2 regions of the Pseudomonas sp. ASL9 genome follow, and region 2 is predicted to be linked to the other one. Evidence: riboswitches for the same ligand, from Rfam matches in the RefSeq annotation. Region 2 holds a riboswitch; the other holds the start of a gene.
The links. Region 2 has a riboswitch for cobalamin ahead of AC1ME2_RS00690 (CbtB domain-containing protein). Riboswitches for the same ligand answer to the same signal wherever they lie in the genome.

Region 1: another riboswitch for cobalamin. It lies ahead of cobO (cob(I)yrinic acid a,c-diamide adenosyltransferase); the one in region 2 lies ahead of AC1ME2_RS00690 (CbtB domain-containing protein).

Annotation. Positions count from the first base shown of each region.
Region 1 is NZ_CM155277.1:1,565,953-1,574,322, reverse strand. It holds gene AC1ME2_RS07345 (NAD-dependent deacylase) at 1-716, shown strand, start outside; gene AC1ME2_RS07340 (C40 family peptidase) at 792-1,448, shown strand; gene AC1ME2_RS07335 (C40 family peptidase) at 1,539-2,084, shown strand; gene AC1ME2_RS07330 (PQQ-dependent sugar dehydrogenase) at 2,589-3,914, opposite strand; cobalamin riboswitch at 4,160-4,381, shown strand; gene cobO (cob(I)yrinic acid a,c-diamide adenosyltransferase) at 4,487-5,098, shown strand; gene AC1ME2_RS07320 (cobyrinic acid a,c-diamide synthase CobB) at 5,109-6,404, shown strand; gene bluB (5,6-dimethylbenzimidazole synthase) at 6,401-7,051, shown strand; gene cbiB (adenosylcobinamide-phosphate synthase CbiB) at 7,048-7,956, shown strand; gene cobD (threonine-phosphate decarboxylase CobD) at 7,949-8,370, shown strand, end outside.
Region 2 is NZ_CM155277.1:151,988-160,357, reverse strand. It holds gene AC1ME2_RS00725 (fatty acid cis/trans isomerase) at 1-77, shown strand, start outside; gene AC1ME2_RS00720 (acyltransferase family protein) at 777-1,811, shown strand; gene nfuA (Fe-S biogenesis protein NfuA) at 1,870-2,463, shown strand; gene AC1ME2_RS00710 (DUF1272 domain-containing protein) at 2,551-2,799, opposite strand; gene cobM (precorrin-4 C(11)-methyltransferase) at 2,858-3,604, opposite strand; gene AC1ME2_RS00700 (cobalamin biosynthesis protein) at 3,658-4,083, opposite strand; gene AC1ME2_RS00695 (CbtA family protein) at 4,080-4,793, opposite strand; gene AC1ME2_RS00690 (CbtB domain-containing protein) at 4,805-4,990, opposite strand; cobalamin riboswitch at 5,086-5,308, opposite strand; cobalamin riboswitch at 5,385-5,596, shown strand; gene cobW (cobalamin biosynthesis protein CobW) at 5,695-6,759, shown strand; gene cobN (cobaltochelatase subunit CobN) at 6,763-8,370, shown strand, end outside.

The DNA.
Region 1 (8,370 bases), 1.4 Mb from region 2:
CTCAGCGCATCCTGATTATTACCGGCGCGGGCTTGTCGGCCGATTCTGGTCTGCCGACCTACCGCGGTGTGGGTGGGTTGTACAACGCAAAAACAGCGGATGGTCTGCCCATCGAAATGGCGTTATCCGGTCCGATGCTGCGTCGCGACCCTGCGCTGTGCTGGAAATATATCGCCGAGCTGAGCAAAGCCTGTCTCGGCGCGCAACCCAATGCCGCGCATTACGCCATCGCGCAATTGCAACGGATCAAGCCTGAGTGCTGGGTGCTGACGCAGAACGTCGATGGCTACCATCGTGCTGCTGGCAGCCCGCCTGAGCGCTTGATCGAGATCCATGGGCAACTGGCACCGTTGTTTTGCCAATCCTGTGGCGCTGTCGACCCGGAACTGAGCGAGCACCTGCAACGGCCATTGCCACCGCTGTGCAAGCAGTGCCATGGGGTATTGCGCCCGCCAGTGGTGTTGTTCGAAGAAATGTTGCCCGAGCGGGCGCTGGAGATTTTGTACGAAGAAATGGCCAAGGGGTTCGACGCTGTGTTGAGCATCGGCACCACCGCGAGTTTCCCGTATATTTACGAGCCGGTGCTGCGTACACGGGTGTCCGGAGGCTTTACCGCCGAGATAAATCCGACGCCGACCGACCGCAGTGCGGCCATGGATGTTTTCCTGGGCTGTAGAGCCTTAGAGGTTATGGAAGCGCTGGTAAGTCACATTTAGCTCGATTGAATTTGCAAATGAGGATGATAGAAGGCATAGTCTCGGCTTCTTTACATATCAGCCACGGTCGTGCCCATGCTAGCTCGCTTTGCACCCCTCGTGCCCCTCGCACTGGTTTCACTCCTTTTTGGTTGTGCGGCTAACATGCCTGCCTCGAACCAGCAGCAGGTCCAGAATCAGGCTCATACCTCGATTACTGCACAGTCTGCACGCTCCTCCCAGATGGCCGACGGATCTGATTCCGTGCTGTCGGAAGAGTTGATCACCGAAAAAGAACTGGCTGAGTTTGCTGACAGCAAGCCATACCGTATGCCGGTTCTTGCCGACAGCATCCTTGAACGCGGCATGTCCCTGATCGGTACCCGTTACCGCGTCGGTGGTACGTCCGAAGCCGGTTTCGATTGCAGCGGATTCATCAACTACCTCTTTCGTGAAGAGGCGGGCATGACCCTGCCACGCTCCACTCGCGACATGATTAACCTGAATGCTCCGCTGATTGCTCGCAATAACCTGAAGCCGGGTGATCTGCTGTTCTTCAGCACCAAAGGTCGCGGTCGTGTCAGCCACGCCGGTATCTACCTGGGCGATGATCAATTCATCCATTCCAGCAGCAAACGCAGCGGAGGTGTTCGGGTCGATAGCCTGGACGACACTTACTGGAAGAAGACCTTCATCGAAGCCAAGCGAGCATTAGCCATGGCTCCGACTACAATCCAGACCCAGCACCAGTAATTACCGGGGCGTGTAAGCAGCCACCGGCTTATTACACGCAGTTCCGCCTCTCGGCAGAGTAAGCCGCATCCAGATCAGGTTGTTGTGTTTATGTCGATTACGGTACGCCTAGGGTTGATTACATTGGCCATTGCGCTGCTCAGCGCGTGTGCCGGGCACGCTCCGCCACCTTCAAAGCCATGGGTTATGCGACCTGCGGCGCCTGTCGTTTCCGACTATTCCTCGCCCGCTGCAGAAGAAGTGTTGTTGCGTGCCTTGGGTTTGGTCGGCACGCCTTACCGCTGGGGCGGCAACACACCTGATTCGGGTTTCGATTGCAGTGGCTTGATAGGCTATGTCTACCGCGACGCGGCGGGCATTGCGCTCCCACGCTCGACCCATGAGTTGATCGTGATGCGGGCGGCGGATGTGAGTCGCGATGCGTTGCAGTCAGGGGATCTGGTGTTCTTCGCTACCGGAGGCGGCTCACAGGTCAGCCACGCTGGTATTTACGTCGGGGAAGGGCGTTTCGTGCATGCGCCGGCGACGGGCGGCACAGTGCGTCTGGACAGTCTGGCCAACGTTTATTGGCAGAAAGTCTACCTCAACGCCAAACGCGTCATCGAGCCAGAGCATTTGGCGCGTAATAACCCCTGATCCGAAGCGATCTCCTCTTGTCAGACTGCTTTTTTAATCTTTTAAAAACAATGTGTTGGCGCTGTTTTTTATGTGTATATCCGGTATTTGGATGTGCTGGAATTACGGTTTCGCTCTTACAGCGAGGAACCTTTTTCAAGCGTCGGAACGCCGAACCGCAAAAAGGTCCCGCCAAAAGGCTTGCCCCTCCATACGGATCCTCGCTTAGGCTCGGATTTCCCTCGCTCCGGCGTTGCTCCGGGGGTCGCCGCAAGGGGCCGTCCCTGGCCCCGTGCGGCTTACTCGGCATCCTTGCCTCGTTACCCCCTGAGCAACGCCTGCGCTCGGCCTCCTGGAAAAGGGGTCTTGCCGTAATTCGATACTCAATTCACACAAAATCCCAAAGGCAGATCAAAATCCTGTGGGAGCAGGCTTGCCTGCGAAGGCGACACACCATCACCGATCACGACACACAAATCGCCACCAAGTTTGCTGCGCGACAGCGCGGCGTCGAAGGCGGCCCGGTTACTGTGACTTCGCCGCCGTCACCCGCCAGATTTTGTTGCCGACATCGTCGGCCACCAACACCCCGCCATGCTGATCACTGACCACGCCTACCGGACGGCCCTGGGCTTTTTCGTCTGCGGTGAGAAAGCCGGTCAGCAGGTCCACAGGTGTGCCGCTGGGTTTGCCATTGGCGAACGGTATGAATATCACCTTGTAGCCACTGTGGGGTTTGCGGTTCCACGAGCCGTGTTGGCTGACGAACAGGCCATGGGTAAACGGTGCCGGCAGCGATTTTCCATGGGCGAAGGCCATACCCAGCGACGCAGTGTGGGGTCCGACTGCGTAATCCGGCGCGATGGCCTTGGCCACCAAGGCCGGGTTCTGTGGAGAGGCGCGCACATCCACATGCTGGCCGTAGTAGCTGAACGGCCAGCCATAAAAAGCGCCATCCTTCACTGAGGTCACGTAGTCGGGCACCAGATCGCTGCCGATTTCGTCGCGCTCATTGACGGCGGTCCACAGCTTGCCCGTCTGCGGTTCCCAATCCATGCCAACGGGGTTGCGCAGGCCGGAGGCAAAAATTCGGTGCGCGCCCGTCGCGGCATCGACCTCCCAGATCGCGGCACGACCGACTTCCTTGTCCAGGCCGTTCTCACCGACATTGCTGTTGGAGCCAACGGTGACGTACAGCCTTTTACCGTCCTTGCTGGCGATGACGTTCTTGGTCCAGTGGTGATTGATCGCCCCGGCGGGCAGATTCGTCACTACGCTCGGCTTGTCGGTAATCGAGGTTTGCCCGTTTACATAGTGGAAACGCAGCAATTGATCGGTATCAGCGACATATAAATCGTTGCCGACCAAGGCCATACCGAAGGGTGAATTGAGGTTTTCCAGGAATACGGTGCGGGTTTCAGCGACGCCGTCATGGTTTTTGGCGCGCAACAGTGTGATCCGGTTGGCCGACGCTACACTCGCGCCCGCACGGCCCATGACCTTTTTCATGATCCAGCCACGAATGCCCTTTGCGTCATCGGGCTTGGTGGGTGAATTGGTTTCAGCGACCAGTACATCGCCATTAGGCAGTACGTACAACCAGCGTGGGTGATTCAGGTCTTCGGCAAAAGCGGATACCTGGGTGCCTGGCGCCGCGATAGGTTTTGCACCCTGTGCCCAGCCCATGGCAGGGGCGATGTTCACGGTAGGCATCAGGGTCTTGTTCGGCTCCGGCAGCGTCGGTGCCGGGCCGGTGCCGTCTGCCACTTGCAGGGTGGCCATCTCGCCGCAAGCCGCAAGGCCGGCCGCCAGTACAAGCAGCACTGCCAGCTGAGGTCGGAGTGTGAACATGGTGATCTCCATGAAAAACAAAGGGTGCATACCAAGAGATAGAGAAGGTTGAGCCGTTGAGGTTCAACCTTATCTATGGGCACGTTGATAGTTAGCGAGCTTAGTAGATCGCGCGAAAGAGACTCGTATTCAATGTCAGTCCACCGGCGAGGCGCGCTCAGGTAACAGCAGCTTGTCGCCTGGTACGGCATTATTACGTGAAAGCAAACGGCACTTCGATTGACGCTATACCCCCAACCCTCTACCCTTCGCGACGTGTTTCAGGTGCTCTGCAATCGATGATTGGCGGAGTGAAACAGGGAAGCCGGTGAGGGCGCGTCTAGCGACCGATTCCGGCGCTGCCCCCGCAACGGTAAATGAGTCAACGCTGCACATTCAGTCACTGCGTCTTAAATGATGTGGGAAGGCGTGCAGTAGGGCAACGCCCGCTCATGAGTCCGGAGACCGGCCTGATCCATTCAACAGCATCACGGCGGGCGATGCTCTGCGCACGGTTTTTTCTGGCCGTGCTGGCAGTCAATTCTTGTGCCTTCCGTTTGCTTTCGCGTGCCTTGCTCAAACGGAGAGCTGAGATGAACGAATCCCCCGAACGTGACGAACGCCATCTGGCGCGCATGCTGCGTAAAAAAGCCGTGATGGACGAGCGCATTGCCAGCTCGCCGAATGAATGCGGGCTGTTGCTGGTACTGACGGGTAATGGCAAAGGCAAAAGCAGTTCTGCGTTTGGCATGCTCGCCCGCGCCATGGGCCACGGTATGCAGTGTGGCGTCGTGCAGTTCATTAAAGGTCGCAACAGCACGGGCGAAGAGCTGTTCTTCCGTCGCTTCCCTGAGCAGGTGCGTTATCACGTCATGGGCGAAGGCTTTACTTGGGAAACCCAGGACCGCCAGCGCGATATCGCCGCCGCCGAAGCTGCGTGGGAAGTCTCCCGGGAAATGCTGCGCGACCCGAGCATCGGCCTGATCGTGCTCGATGAACTGAACATCGCCCTCAAACACGGCTATCTGGATCTGGAGCAGGTGCTCAGTGATCTGCAAAGCCGTCCACCGATGCAGCATGTGTTGGTGACCGGCCGTGGCGCCAAACCTGAATTGATCGACCTGGCGGACACAGTCTCCGAGATCGCCGTGGTCAAGCATGCCTTCCAGGCGGGTATTCGCGCGCAGAAAGGCATCGAACTATGAGTAGCCCTTCATGAGAGCGCCGCGTCACTGCCCGGCGGTGTTGATCGCCGCGCCAGCGTCTGGCCAAGGCAAGACCACCGTGACTGCCGCACTGGCCCGACTGCACCGCAATCAAGGGCGCAAGGTTCGGGTGTTCAAATGTGGCCCGGACTTTCTCGACCCGATGATTCTCGAGCGTGCCAGTGGCGCACCGGTCTATCAGTTGGACTTGTGGATGGTCGGCGCTGACGAAAGCCGCCGTCTGTTGTGGGAAGCCGCCGGTGAGGCCGATCTGATTCTGATTGAAGGAGTCATGGGTTTGTTCGACGGTACGCCGTCCAGCGCAGACCTGGCGCGCCACTTCGGCGTACCGGTGCTGGGCGTGATCGACGGCACCGCGATGGCCCAGACGTTCGGTGCGTTGGCCTTGGGCCTGGCGCGTTATCAGCCGGACCTGCCGTTTGCCGGGGTATTGGCCAATCGCGTCGGCACCGTGCGCCACGCGCAATTGCTCGAAGGCAGCCTGACTGAGGGCTTGCGCTGGTACGGCGCGTTGTCGCGAGAAACCGGGATCGAATTGCCCAGCCGTCATTTGGGGCTGGTCCAGGCCAGCGAACTGAATGATCTGGACGCACGGCTCGATGCGGCCGCTACGGCCTTGGCCAGTACCTGCGAGGTGTCCTTGCCGCCAGCGGTCGAGTTCGCCGCGCCCGACATCGTCACCGCTGAACCCTTGCTTGAGGGTGTACGCATTGCCGTCGCTCGGGACGAGGCGTTTGCCTTTACCTACGGTGCCAGCCTCGACCTGTTACGAGCCATGGGCGCTGAATTGTCGTTCTTCTCACCGATCCACGACGCGCTCATTCCCGATGCTGACAGCCTTTATCTGCCGGGCGGTTACCCCGAATTGCACCACGTCGCGCTGGGTCAAAACCTGCCGATGCTGGCCGCCATTCGCGCCCATCACGCCGCAGGTAAACCACTGCTGGCTGAGTGCGGCGGCATGCTTTACCTGCTGGATGCCTTGACCGATGTTGACGGTCAGCGTGCGGAGCTGGTGGGGTTGCTGGCGGGCGAAGCGGTGATGCAAAAGCGCTTGGCCGCGCTGGCCTTGCAAGCGGTCGAACTGCCGGAAGGCTTGCTGCGGGGGCACACCTACCACCACTCACTGACCAGCACTGAGTTGCAGCCCATCGCTCGCGGCCTGAGCCCCAACGGTGGGCGCGGTGCCGAGGCGGTCTATCGTGACGGGCGCATGACGGCGTCTTACGTACACTTCTATTTCCCTTCTAACCCTCAAGCGGTTGCGGCGCTTTTCAAACCATGAATGATCTGGCTTTCAGCCCCGACGAACGTGCGGCAGTGTATCGAGCGATTGCCGAGCGTCGCGATATGCGCCACTTCATCGGAGGCAGCGTGGCTCCGGAACTGCTGGCGCGATTGCTGGAGGCCGCGCATCAAGCGCCCAGCGTGGGATTGATGCAGCCATGGCGCTTTATTCGCATCAGCGACCGGTCGCTGCGGGAGAGCATCAAGGCGCAGGTCGAGGCAGAGCGGATTCTTACCGCAGAAGCCTTGGGTGAGCGCTCCAACGATTTCATGAAGCTCAAAGTCGAAGGCATTAACGATTGCGCGGAAGTGCTGGTCGCGGCGCTGATGGATGATCGCGAGCGGCATATTTTTGGCCGCCGCACCTTGCCGGAAATGGACATGGCATCCTTGTCCTGCGCGATTCAAAATTTGTGGCTGGCGGCCCGTGCCGAAGGGCTGGGCATGGGCTGGGTTTCGTTGTTCGAACCGCAAGCGTTGGCTGACCTGTTGGGCATGCCGGAGGGGTCCAAACCGCTGGCGATTCTGTGCCTGGGACCGGTGGCTGAGTTTTACCCGGCACCGATGCTGGTGCTTGAGGGATGGGCGCAGGCGCGTCCGCTGAGTGAATTGCTGTATGAAAATCAGTGGGGAGTGAGTCCATGAGCGTGGCGTTATTGAGCGTCGCCGGGGTCGCGCTGGATGCGCTGCTGGGCGAGCCAAAACGGGCGCACCCGCTGGTGGCGTTTGGGCGCTTTGCCGATCGGATCGAGCAGCGTTTCAATTCGGCTGGGCGTGGCTGGCGCAGTCATGGCGTCACTGCCTGGTTCATCGCAGTCATCCCGTTGACACTGTTGGCGACGCTGTTCAGTTGGCTGCCTTATATAGGTTGGGTAGTGGACGTTCTGGCGCTGTACTGCGCGCTGGGTCTGCGCAGCCTGGGGGAGCATGTCGAGCCGGTGGCGCAAGCCTTGCGCAGCGATGATCTGGACGAAGCGCGACGCCGGGTCAGTTATCTGGTCAGCCGGCAGACCGCGGAGCTGGACTCAACCGAAGTCGCCCGCGCGGCCACCGAGTCAGTCCTGGAAAACGGCAGCGATGCAGTGTTCGCCGCCTTGTTCTGGTTTGTTGTCGCTGGCGTGCCGGGGGTGGTGTTGTATCGTTTGAGCAATACCCTGGATGCCATGTGGGGGTATCGTAATGAACGTTTCGAACGGTTTGGCTGGGCTGCGGCAAAGATCGACGATGTGTTGAATTACATTCCGGCACGGCTGGTGGCGTTGACCTACGCGCTGCTGGGAAAAACCCGATTGGCGCTGCGCTGCTGGCGCTCTCAGGCACCCGGCTGGGACAGCCCGAATGCCGGTCCAGTGATGGCGGCTGGCGCGGGCGCGCTAGGCGTGGAGTTGGGCGGGGCGGCGATCTATCACGGTGAAGTACACCTGCGTCCGCAATTGGGCGAAGGCGTGCCTGCTGATGCTCAGTCGATTGATCGCGGCTGGCAATTGGTTCAGCGCGGGGTGTGGTTGTGGTTGCTGGTTCTGTGCTTGGGGACTGAATTTTATGCTTGAGCACGGCGGTCGCTTGCGCGGTGCGGCATTGCACTACGGCATTGCTGAGGCCGATTGGCTGGACCTGTCCAGTGGTATCGCGCCTTGGCCCTGGCCGATCCCGGAAATTCCGGCGCGGGCCTGGGCGCGTTTGCCGGAAACCGACGACGGTCTGGAGCGGGCGGCCTGTGCTTACTATGGTGCATCCCGCGTGCTACCGGTCCCTGGTTCGCAAGCTGCGATTCAGGCGTTGCCGCGTTTGCGTCGCTCGGGCAAGGTCGGTGTGCTATCGCCGTGTTATGCCGAACATGCCGAAGCTTGGCGTGCCAATGGCTTTCGCGTGCGCGAAGTGTTCGAGCACGAAGTAGATTTTTTCATCGACAGTCTCGACGTGCTGGTGGTGGTCAATCCGAACAACCCCACCGGGCTTAGCAT
Region 2 (8,370 bases):
ACTTGACGCGCTACATCCAGGAGACCGAACCGGTTGAGGCGGGGGTGCTGGATATGAATCGGTATGAGAATTTGTAGTCCCGCTTGAGGCCGTCTTCGCAGCGGGACGCGTAGTTGCAAGCCTGTTCCCATCAAAGAGATTTTTAATCTTTTAAAAACAATGTGATGGTATTGGTTGCGATGTGTATATCCGGCATTGGTGTGTGCTGAAATTACGGTTCCGCTCTTACAGCGTGTCACTTTTTCAGACGCCAAAAAGTAACCAAAAGGCTTTGCCCCGCCATACGGATCCTCGCCTAGGCTCGGATTTCCCTCGCTCCGGCATTGCTCCGGGGGTCGCCGCAAGGGGCCGTCCCTGGCCCCGTGCGGCTTACTCGGCATCCTTGCCTCATACCCCCCTGCGCAACGCCTGCGCTCGGCCTTCTGGAAAAGGGGCCTTACCGTAATTCGAGAGTCAATTCACTTAAAAATCAAAGGAAAATCAAGACCCGGTGGGAGCGAATTTATTCGCGAAGGCATCTTATCTGACACACCACCACCAATCACGACACCCAAATCGCAACCCAGTTTGCTGCGCGACAGCGCGGCGTCGAAGACGGGGCGTGGCCTCCCACAGAGGTCCCTTATTTCCCCGGCAAAACATGGCCCGCAGCCATCTACCGATCATCACGCTAGCGCAACCTTTTGCGCCTTATGGCGGTCCGACGTACCGAGAAGTCCTGAAATAGCGATTTATTCGGGGTCCTTGATCGTGATTTCAAAATAGGTGAGTTGCGGATGTTGATTTCGGTTCAAGCCCTGCGAGCACACGCCGCGTGGGTTGTTGTGTGTCACCACTTCATGCAGATTTTCTTTGATTTTCATGCCAGCGGCCCTGTAGGGCAGTTTTTCGTCGACAAGGGGGCGGTAGGAGTCGATATTTTCTTCGTTATCAGTGGGCTGGTGATTTACCTGTCGACCCAAGACAAAGACATGCCGGCCGGTCGTTTCATGGTCAATCGCATCATTCGTATTGTCCCCGCCTATTGGGTCTACACCGTTGCCATGGCGCTGCTGATTGTTGTGGCACAACCGCTGATGCCTCACGCAGTGATCGACTGGCCGCATTTCATCATGTCGCTGCTGTTCATTCCGTCTGAAAATCCCGGCGGTTACGGGATGTATCCGACGCTGAACGTGGGCTGGACGCTGAATTATGAAATGTTCTTTTATTTGCTGTTCTCGTTGGTGTTCCTGGTCCATCAGCGTCATCGACCGCTGATTGTCGCGGCCGCATTGTTCGCGGTGAGTGAGGTCCTGACACGTTACGGCTGGATCAGCCACTTCTACCGCAACGATATTGTTTACGAGTTTCTGCTGGGCATCGGCATTGGCATTATCTACCGCCGGGGCTGGATCACTCCCCGACTATGGCTTCCGTTGTTGGCGATTGCCGGTGCGGCTGTCACTATTTATCACCTGCCGCCTTCACAACGGTTTATGCACTGGGGGCTGCCAAGCGCTTTGATCGTCATCGCCTGTATCTCGCTGGAACCGTATTTCCAGGGCAACCGATTATTCAAGGCGCTGGGCGACTGTTCCTACTCGGTGTATTTACTCCACGTACTGGTTCTCTACGGCGGATGGCTGGCGTCTGAGCGCTATGGACTCAATCCTTATGCTGTGTTCGCTGTGTGTATACCGCTGATTGCCCTAGGGGCCTGGGGCAGCTACGAATGGATCGAAAAAGGACTGTATCTCCGCCTCAAAAGCTGGCTGGACAAGCGAAGAGCGGTGGGCGAGGCGGCGGCCCTTTCCCGACAAAATTACTAGGACTTTGTGCGGCGCGAATGATTGGCGTAAACTGCGGCCACGTCTGCGAGGAATTTTCATGACCGCTATTACTATTACCGATGCCGCCCACGACTATTTGGCCGATCTGCTTGAAAAGCAGAACACCCAGGGCATCGGCATCCGCGTGTTTATTACCCAGCCTGGCACCCAATACGCTGAAACCTGCATTGCTTATTGCAAGCCGGGCGAAGAGAAACCAGAAGACAAGGCCATTGGCCTGAAAAGCTTCACTGCTTGGATCGACTCCTTCAGCGAAGCGTTTCTGGATGATGCCATTGTCGATTACGCCACTGACCGTATGGGCGGTCAGTTGACCATCAAGGCGCCAAACGCCAAAGTGCCGATGGTCAATGCCGACAGCCCGATCAACGAACGCATCAACTATTACCTGCAAACCGAGATCAATCCGGGTCTGGCCAGTCATGGCGGCCAGGTTTCGCTGATCGATGTGATTGAAGAGAACGACGAAAATATCGCTGTGCTGAAGTTCGGTGGCGGTTGCCAAGGCTGCGGCCAGGCTGACGTAACCTTGAGAGAAGGGATCGAGCGTACGTTGCTTGAGCGTATCCCCGAGCTCAAAGGCGTGCGCGACGTTACCGACCACACGCAAAAAGAAAACGCCTACTACTAAGTCGGGTGTCTCTCAACGCGATAAAACAGCTACAAAAAAAATGCCTCGACTGGTTCGAGGCATTTTTTTGTGTCTCGTGCAGCCGTTTCAGCTGGCCTTGGCGCAACCGGCCGGGTTGAACACGCGCTGGCTGGAAGCCGGGTTCTTGAGCAGCGCAGCACCGGTGCGTGCCGGACGTGGCAGGAGTTGCCCGGAGCAATTGGGGCAGACACCGCCTAGACGGTCGTGTGCGCAATCACTGCAGAAGGTGCATTCAAACGAGCAAATCAACGCGTCCTGGCTGTCGCTAGGCAGGTCGCGGTCACAGCATTCACAGCTCGGGCGAAGTTCAAGCATGGGGGGTGGCCTCGTCAGGTGGTTGGTAACAATGCCAAACACTAGTGGCTCTTGGCAATCAGGGCCGGTAGATATGTGCATGTCCGGCCCGATAGAGTGAAGATTCGGCGAACTGGTCATTGGCCAATACCCGGCCCACCAGAATCAAGGCGGTACGGCGAAAACCCTTGGCTTGAACTTTTTCCTCGATGTCAGCCAGGGTGCCCAGCACCCAATCCTGATCCGGCCAACTGGCGCGATGGACCACGGCAATCGGGCAGTCGGCGCCGTAGTGCGGGGTCAGTTCAGCAACAATTTTCGGCAGGTTCTTGACCCCTAGATGAATCGCCATGGTCGCCCGATGCTGCGCCAGGCTGGTCAGCTCCTCGCCAACGGGCATCGAGGTTTTATCGGCGTAGCGGGTCAGGATCACGCTCTGGGAGATATCCGGCAGCGTCAGTTCGGTGCCCAACAGTGCGGCGCAGGCAGCGGTCGCGGTGACGCCAGGGATGATTTCGAAGGGAATATCCAGTTCACGCAGGTAACGAATCTGCTCGCCAATGGCGCCATACAAACTGGGATCGCCCGAGTGCACTCGGGCGACATCCTGGCCTTGTTCATGAGCGGATTTCATCACGGCGATGATCTGTTCCAGGTGCAGTTCGGCGCTATTGACCACGTGTTCGGCCTGGTGGCCTTCAAGGACGGCGGTCGGTACCAGCGAGCCGGCGTAGATAATCACCGGGCAACTGCGGATCAGGCGCTGGCCTTTGACCGTGATCAGCTCCGGGTCGCCGGGGCCTGCACCGATAAAAAAGACGGTCATGGGTTCTCCAGAATCTAGCCATGGGCTGTTGAAGGGGAGTGAAAGCAGATGGATTATCGACGATTAGGTACGTCGCCGGCCAAGGCAAACGTCGCGTGTGAGTTTTTCTGGCGGGTAATGAGTAATTCGCTGTGGCGTCCGCCAAGGCGTTGCGACAGCGCTAATGCGCAGCTTTCGGCCACGCCGTAGCACCCTGTATGGGCGAATGCGATGGCCGAACGGTAACTGAGTTGCGCGTCGAACCCCGCCAACTCTGCCGCACTGAAAAATACCAGTGGCAGACTCAGGCGCTCGGCCAGCGCCAGCAAGCCTGGTTCAGAACGTTTTTGATCAATGGAGGCGAGGGCAGTGATGGCTTCAATTGCCAGACCCTGTGCCTGCAAAGCCTGTTCAATCAATTCAAGCAACAGGCTAGCAGGGCAGCCGCGCTGGCAGCCGAGGCCGACCACCAGGGTCGGCACAGAGTGTTGCTGGGTCATGTGCGGTGATTGACGTGCGGGGTGTTGATTTCATGATTGTTGCGACGGAACAGCCATGCGCTGATCAGGCCCAACGCGACCCAGAACAGCGCATTGGTCAACAGCGAGGCGATCTTGAACTGAGCTGCCAAGGCTTCAGGGGCGAGGCTCGCATGCACGTCGGGTTGCGGCGCGCCAATAAGATGCGGCACCAGCAGAGTCGCCACCCCCAGCACCTTGAGTAACCAGTGCTTGCCAAACACGATCAGCGCCAGGGCAACAGCGGTAGACGCGGCAGTGCCCACCCACCAGATTTGTCGCTGAACCAGATCAGCTGCCGCGGTACCTGGCAGCTCAGGCGGCAGGCCCAAAGTTGGCGCCAGAACGAACACGGCAAAACCGGCCAGCCCCCACAGTACGCCCTGAGACGTACGGCCCGGCGCACGCAGGGTATAAAGCCCCGCCAGCATCAATGCAAAACCGACCGCGACCACCAGATTGCCGCCGGTGGTGGACACGACACGCTGCCAGCCATCCTGTGGCTCCCAAGCCTCGGCGTCGTGAACGTGCCCAGCGCCTTCAGCATGCTCATGGACGTGTTCTGTCGGCGCCTTTTCATAAGTCTCCGCGTGCAGAATCAACGGTGCGACCCAGAAGCTTTGCAGCAGCGTCAATAACAGTGCAGCTAGCAGACCTGTGAACCCGGCCGTTTGAGCGATACGCTTGAACATGCTGGCAGGTCTCAATGGCAAGGGAAGGCAGAGCTGTGACGGGTGTCGTGCGCAGCGTTGTGGACCGCATCGATATGCGAGAAGCCGGCGAAGTAGACCAGAAATGCACCCAGCAAGAGGGCGCTGACAGCAGCCGTCAGGCGTCGAGTTTGAATGGAAGTGGTGGTAGCTGAGTGGTTGATGGTGCTGATCGACATGACGCTTCCCTAATGATCCGGGCAAGTAGGCAAGCGCATGGAAACCCTATTGACAGACGTCAGTAGAGGTTCAACAGCGCCCGCCCACCGCGGGTTGTTATGTGATTTGTCGGGCCGGTCTCCGGGCTTGCGAAGGGTCTGTATGCAACCTGACCATCAAGAATCGCCTTCCCATGCCGGACTGCCGGCACAGTGGATATGACTCTTCACTCGCTTACCGTTGCGGGGGCAGCGCCGGACTTGCTTATGCACATTGGCATGAAGCGCACCGGTTTCCCGTTTCACCCTGTGAAGGGCACCCGAAACAAGGGGCTAGGAAAACATGGGCCAGCACGGGAGTCAACCGAGTACCTCTGCGGCCGAGTTGGTTATTGACCTGTCTGCGGTCACTGCGTAGCCTTGCTCGCTCGAGGTGCTCCGGTATTGCACGGAGCTAAGAAGGGAACGCGGTTCAAGCCGCGGCTGCCCCCGCAACTGTATACGGTCATGTTCATTGCACTGCCACTGCACGCGTGTGGGAAGGCGCAATGAACGCGTGTCGGACGCTTTTCAGGCCATCGACACGCCGCCGTCAGCCAGGAGACCTGCCTCGACACGAGATTCTCACTACAACCGGGCGGGGTGATCCGGTGGCGAATTGATCCGCGTGCGTGCGCTGCGTGGATATCGTCCTGCTTGCCCGCCGCTTTGCCAAAGGGCATCCGATGAAATCACTGGCCAAACTTCCCGTCACTATCGTTACCGGCTTCCTCGGCTCGGGCAAAACCACGTTGCTGCGGCACATGCTCGATAACGCCGAAGGTCGGCGCATCGCAGTGATCGTCAACGAATTCGGCGAGCTGGGCATCGACGGCGACATCCTCAAGCAATGCACCATCGGCTGCACCGAAGAAGAAGCCAACGGTCGTGTCTACGAACTGGCCAACGGTTGCCTGTGCTGCACGGTTCAGGAAGAGTTCTTTCCGGTCATGCGCGAATTGGTTGCCCGTCGCGGCGACCTGGATCACATTCTGATCGAAACCTCCGGTCTGGCGTTGCCAAAACCGCTGGTACAAGCCTTTCAGTGGCCAGAAATCCGTAACGCCTGCACGGTCGATGCGGTGATTACAGTGGTAGACAGCCCAGCCGTGTTGGCAGGCACCTTCGCTGCGTTCCCGGATCAGGTCGATGCCCAGCGCAAACTCGACCCAAATCTTGACCATGAATCGCCACTGCATGAGTTGTTTGCCGATCAACTGGCGAGCGCGGACCTGGTCATCCTTAATAAAGCCGACATGCTCGACGCGGCTGGCCTGGCGGCGGTTCGCGCGGAGGTGTCGGAAGAGTTGCCGCCTGCGGTCAAAGTGATCGAGGCCAGCAGTGGTCGTCTGCCCATCAACGTATTGTTGGGGCTGCGTGCCGAGTCCGAGGTGCATATCGATAGTCGCCGCACCCACCATGACCATCACGAAGGCGATGACCATGACGACCATGATCATGATGCGTTCGATTCGATCTCGATCAAATTGCCCCAGGCTGACGAAAGCCTGTTGCTCGACGCCCTGACGCAGTTGGTGGTGCAGCACGGCATTTTGCGGGTCAAGGGTTTCGCGGCGATTCCGGGCAAGCCGATGCGCTTGCTGATTCAAGGCGTAGGGACGCGGTTCGACAAGCATTTCGATCGCGCTTGGCGTGCCGATGAAGAGCGCGCAACCCATCTGGTGTTGATCGGTCAGGAACTCGACGCCAGCCTGCTCGAAGCCCAACTGCACGCAGCGGTTGCCGGCTGACCTATGCATTTACTGAGAACCCAGCCCGGCGGTTTTGTACCCGACGACAGCATCGCTGATTTGGGGCAAACCCCAGCCGAGCTGGTGATCCTCTGTAGCGGCGATTCGCATCTGGCGTTGCTGGCCGAGGCGGCGCAACAGTTGCCTGAGGATTACCCGAGCCTGCGTCTGGCCAACCCGATGCAAGTGCAAAATCACGCATCAGTGGACATGTACGTCGATCAAGTACTGCGGCATGCCAAGGTGATCTTGATTTCCCTGCATGGCGGCATTGGGTATTGGCGCTATGGCGTCGAGCGTCTGGTGGAACTGGCTGGGCGGGGTGTGCAGTTGATTCTGGTGCCGGGCGATGATCGTCCGGACCCAGAGTTAAGCGGGCTGAGCACCGTTGCGGCCGAAGAGGGCGAGCGGCTTTGGCATTTCCTTCGCCAGGGCGGCATGCACAATGCCCTCGAGTTATATCGCTGTTTGGCAAACTGTTGGCTGGGCCGCGATTATCCTTGGACGGAGCCTCAAGCCTTGCCGCGCACGGCGATCTACCACCCGCATAAAGCCAATGCCGAACTGACGGACTGGCAGGCCGATTGGCACGCTGCTCAGCCGGTTGTGGCATTACTGTTTTATCGATCTCACCTGCAAGCGGCCAACACCGGTTTTGTCGACGTGTTCTGCGCTCGCTTGCAGGCTCAGGGTTTGAATCCTTTACCCATCGCCGTCGCCAGCCTGAAAGAGCCAGGCTGCCTGGCCGTGGTGGAGGACCTGCTTGATGAAGTCGGTGCCGAGCTTATCCTGAATACCACCGGCTTTGCTCAATCCAGTCCGGAAGCACCCCATGTGCGACCGTTTCGGCGCAATGTCCCGGTGATTCAGGCCATCTGCGCCCAGGACAATGAGCCAGCATGGTCCGCCAGCGAACAAGGTCTGGGCCCGCGAGACTTGGCGATGCACATTGCATTGCCGGAACTGGACGGGCGGATTATCAGCCGGCCGATCAGCTTCAAGGATCTGGCCTGGCACAGCGAGCGCAGTCAGTCCGATGTGGTGTGTTATCGCGCCCAGCCTGAGCGTATGGATTTTGTTGCCGAGCTGGCGCGACGCTGGATCGACCTCGCACGCCTGCCCAATCAACACAAACGCGTCGCGCTGATTCTGGCCAATTACCCTACCCGCGACGGTCGGATCGGTAACGGCGTCGGGCTGGACACGCCGGCCGCCGCGTTGAATATTTTGCGGGCGTTACACGCCGAGGGTTATCCGCTGGCGCCGTTGCCTGAAAGCGGCACTGCCTTGATCCACGCGTTGCTTGGCGGTGTCACTAACGATCTGGACAGCATCGATCTGCGCCCGTGTCAGCAGAGCATGGGGCTGGATGAGTACCAGGCGGCGTTCGATGACTTGCCTGCGGCTAATCGCGAGGCAGTGACTGCCCGCTGGGGTGCGCCGCAGGGCGACCCGATGTTTCGTTCTGGAAGGATGATGGTCGCGGGGCTGCGTTTTGGCCTGACGTTCATTGGCATTCAACCGGCGCGGGGTTATCAAGTGGACGCCAGTGCGGTCTATCACGACCCGGATCTGGCGCCGCCCCATGGTTATCTGGCGTTCTACTTCTGG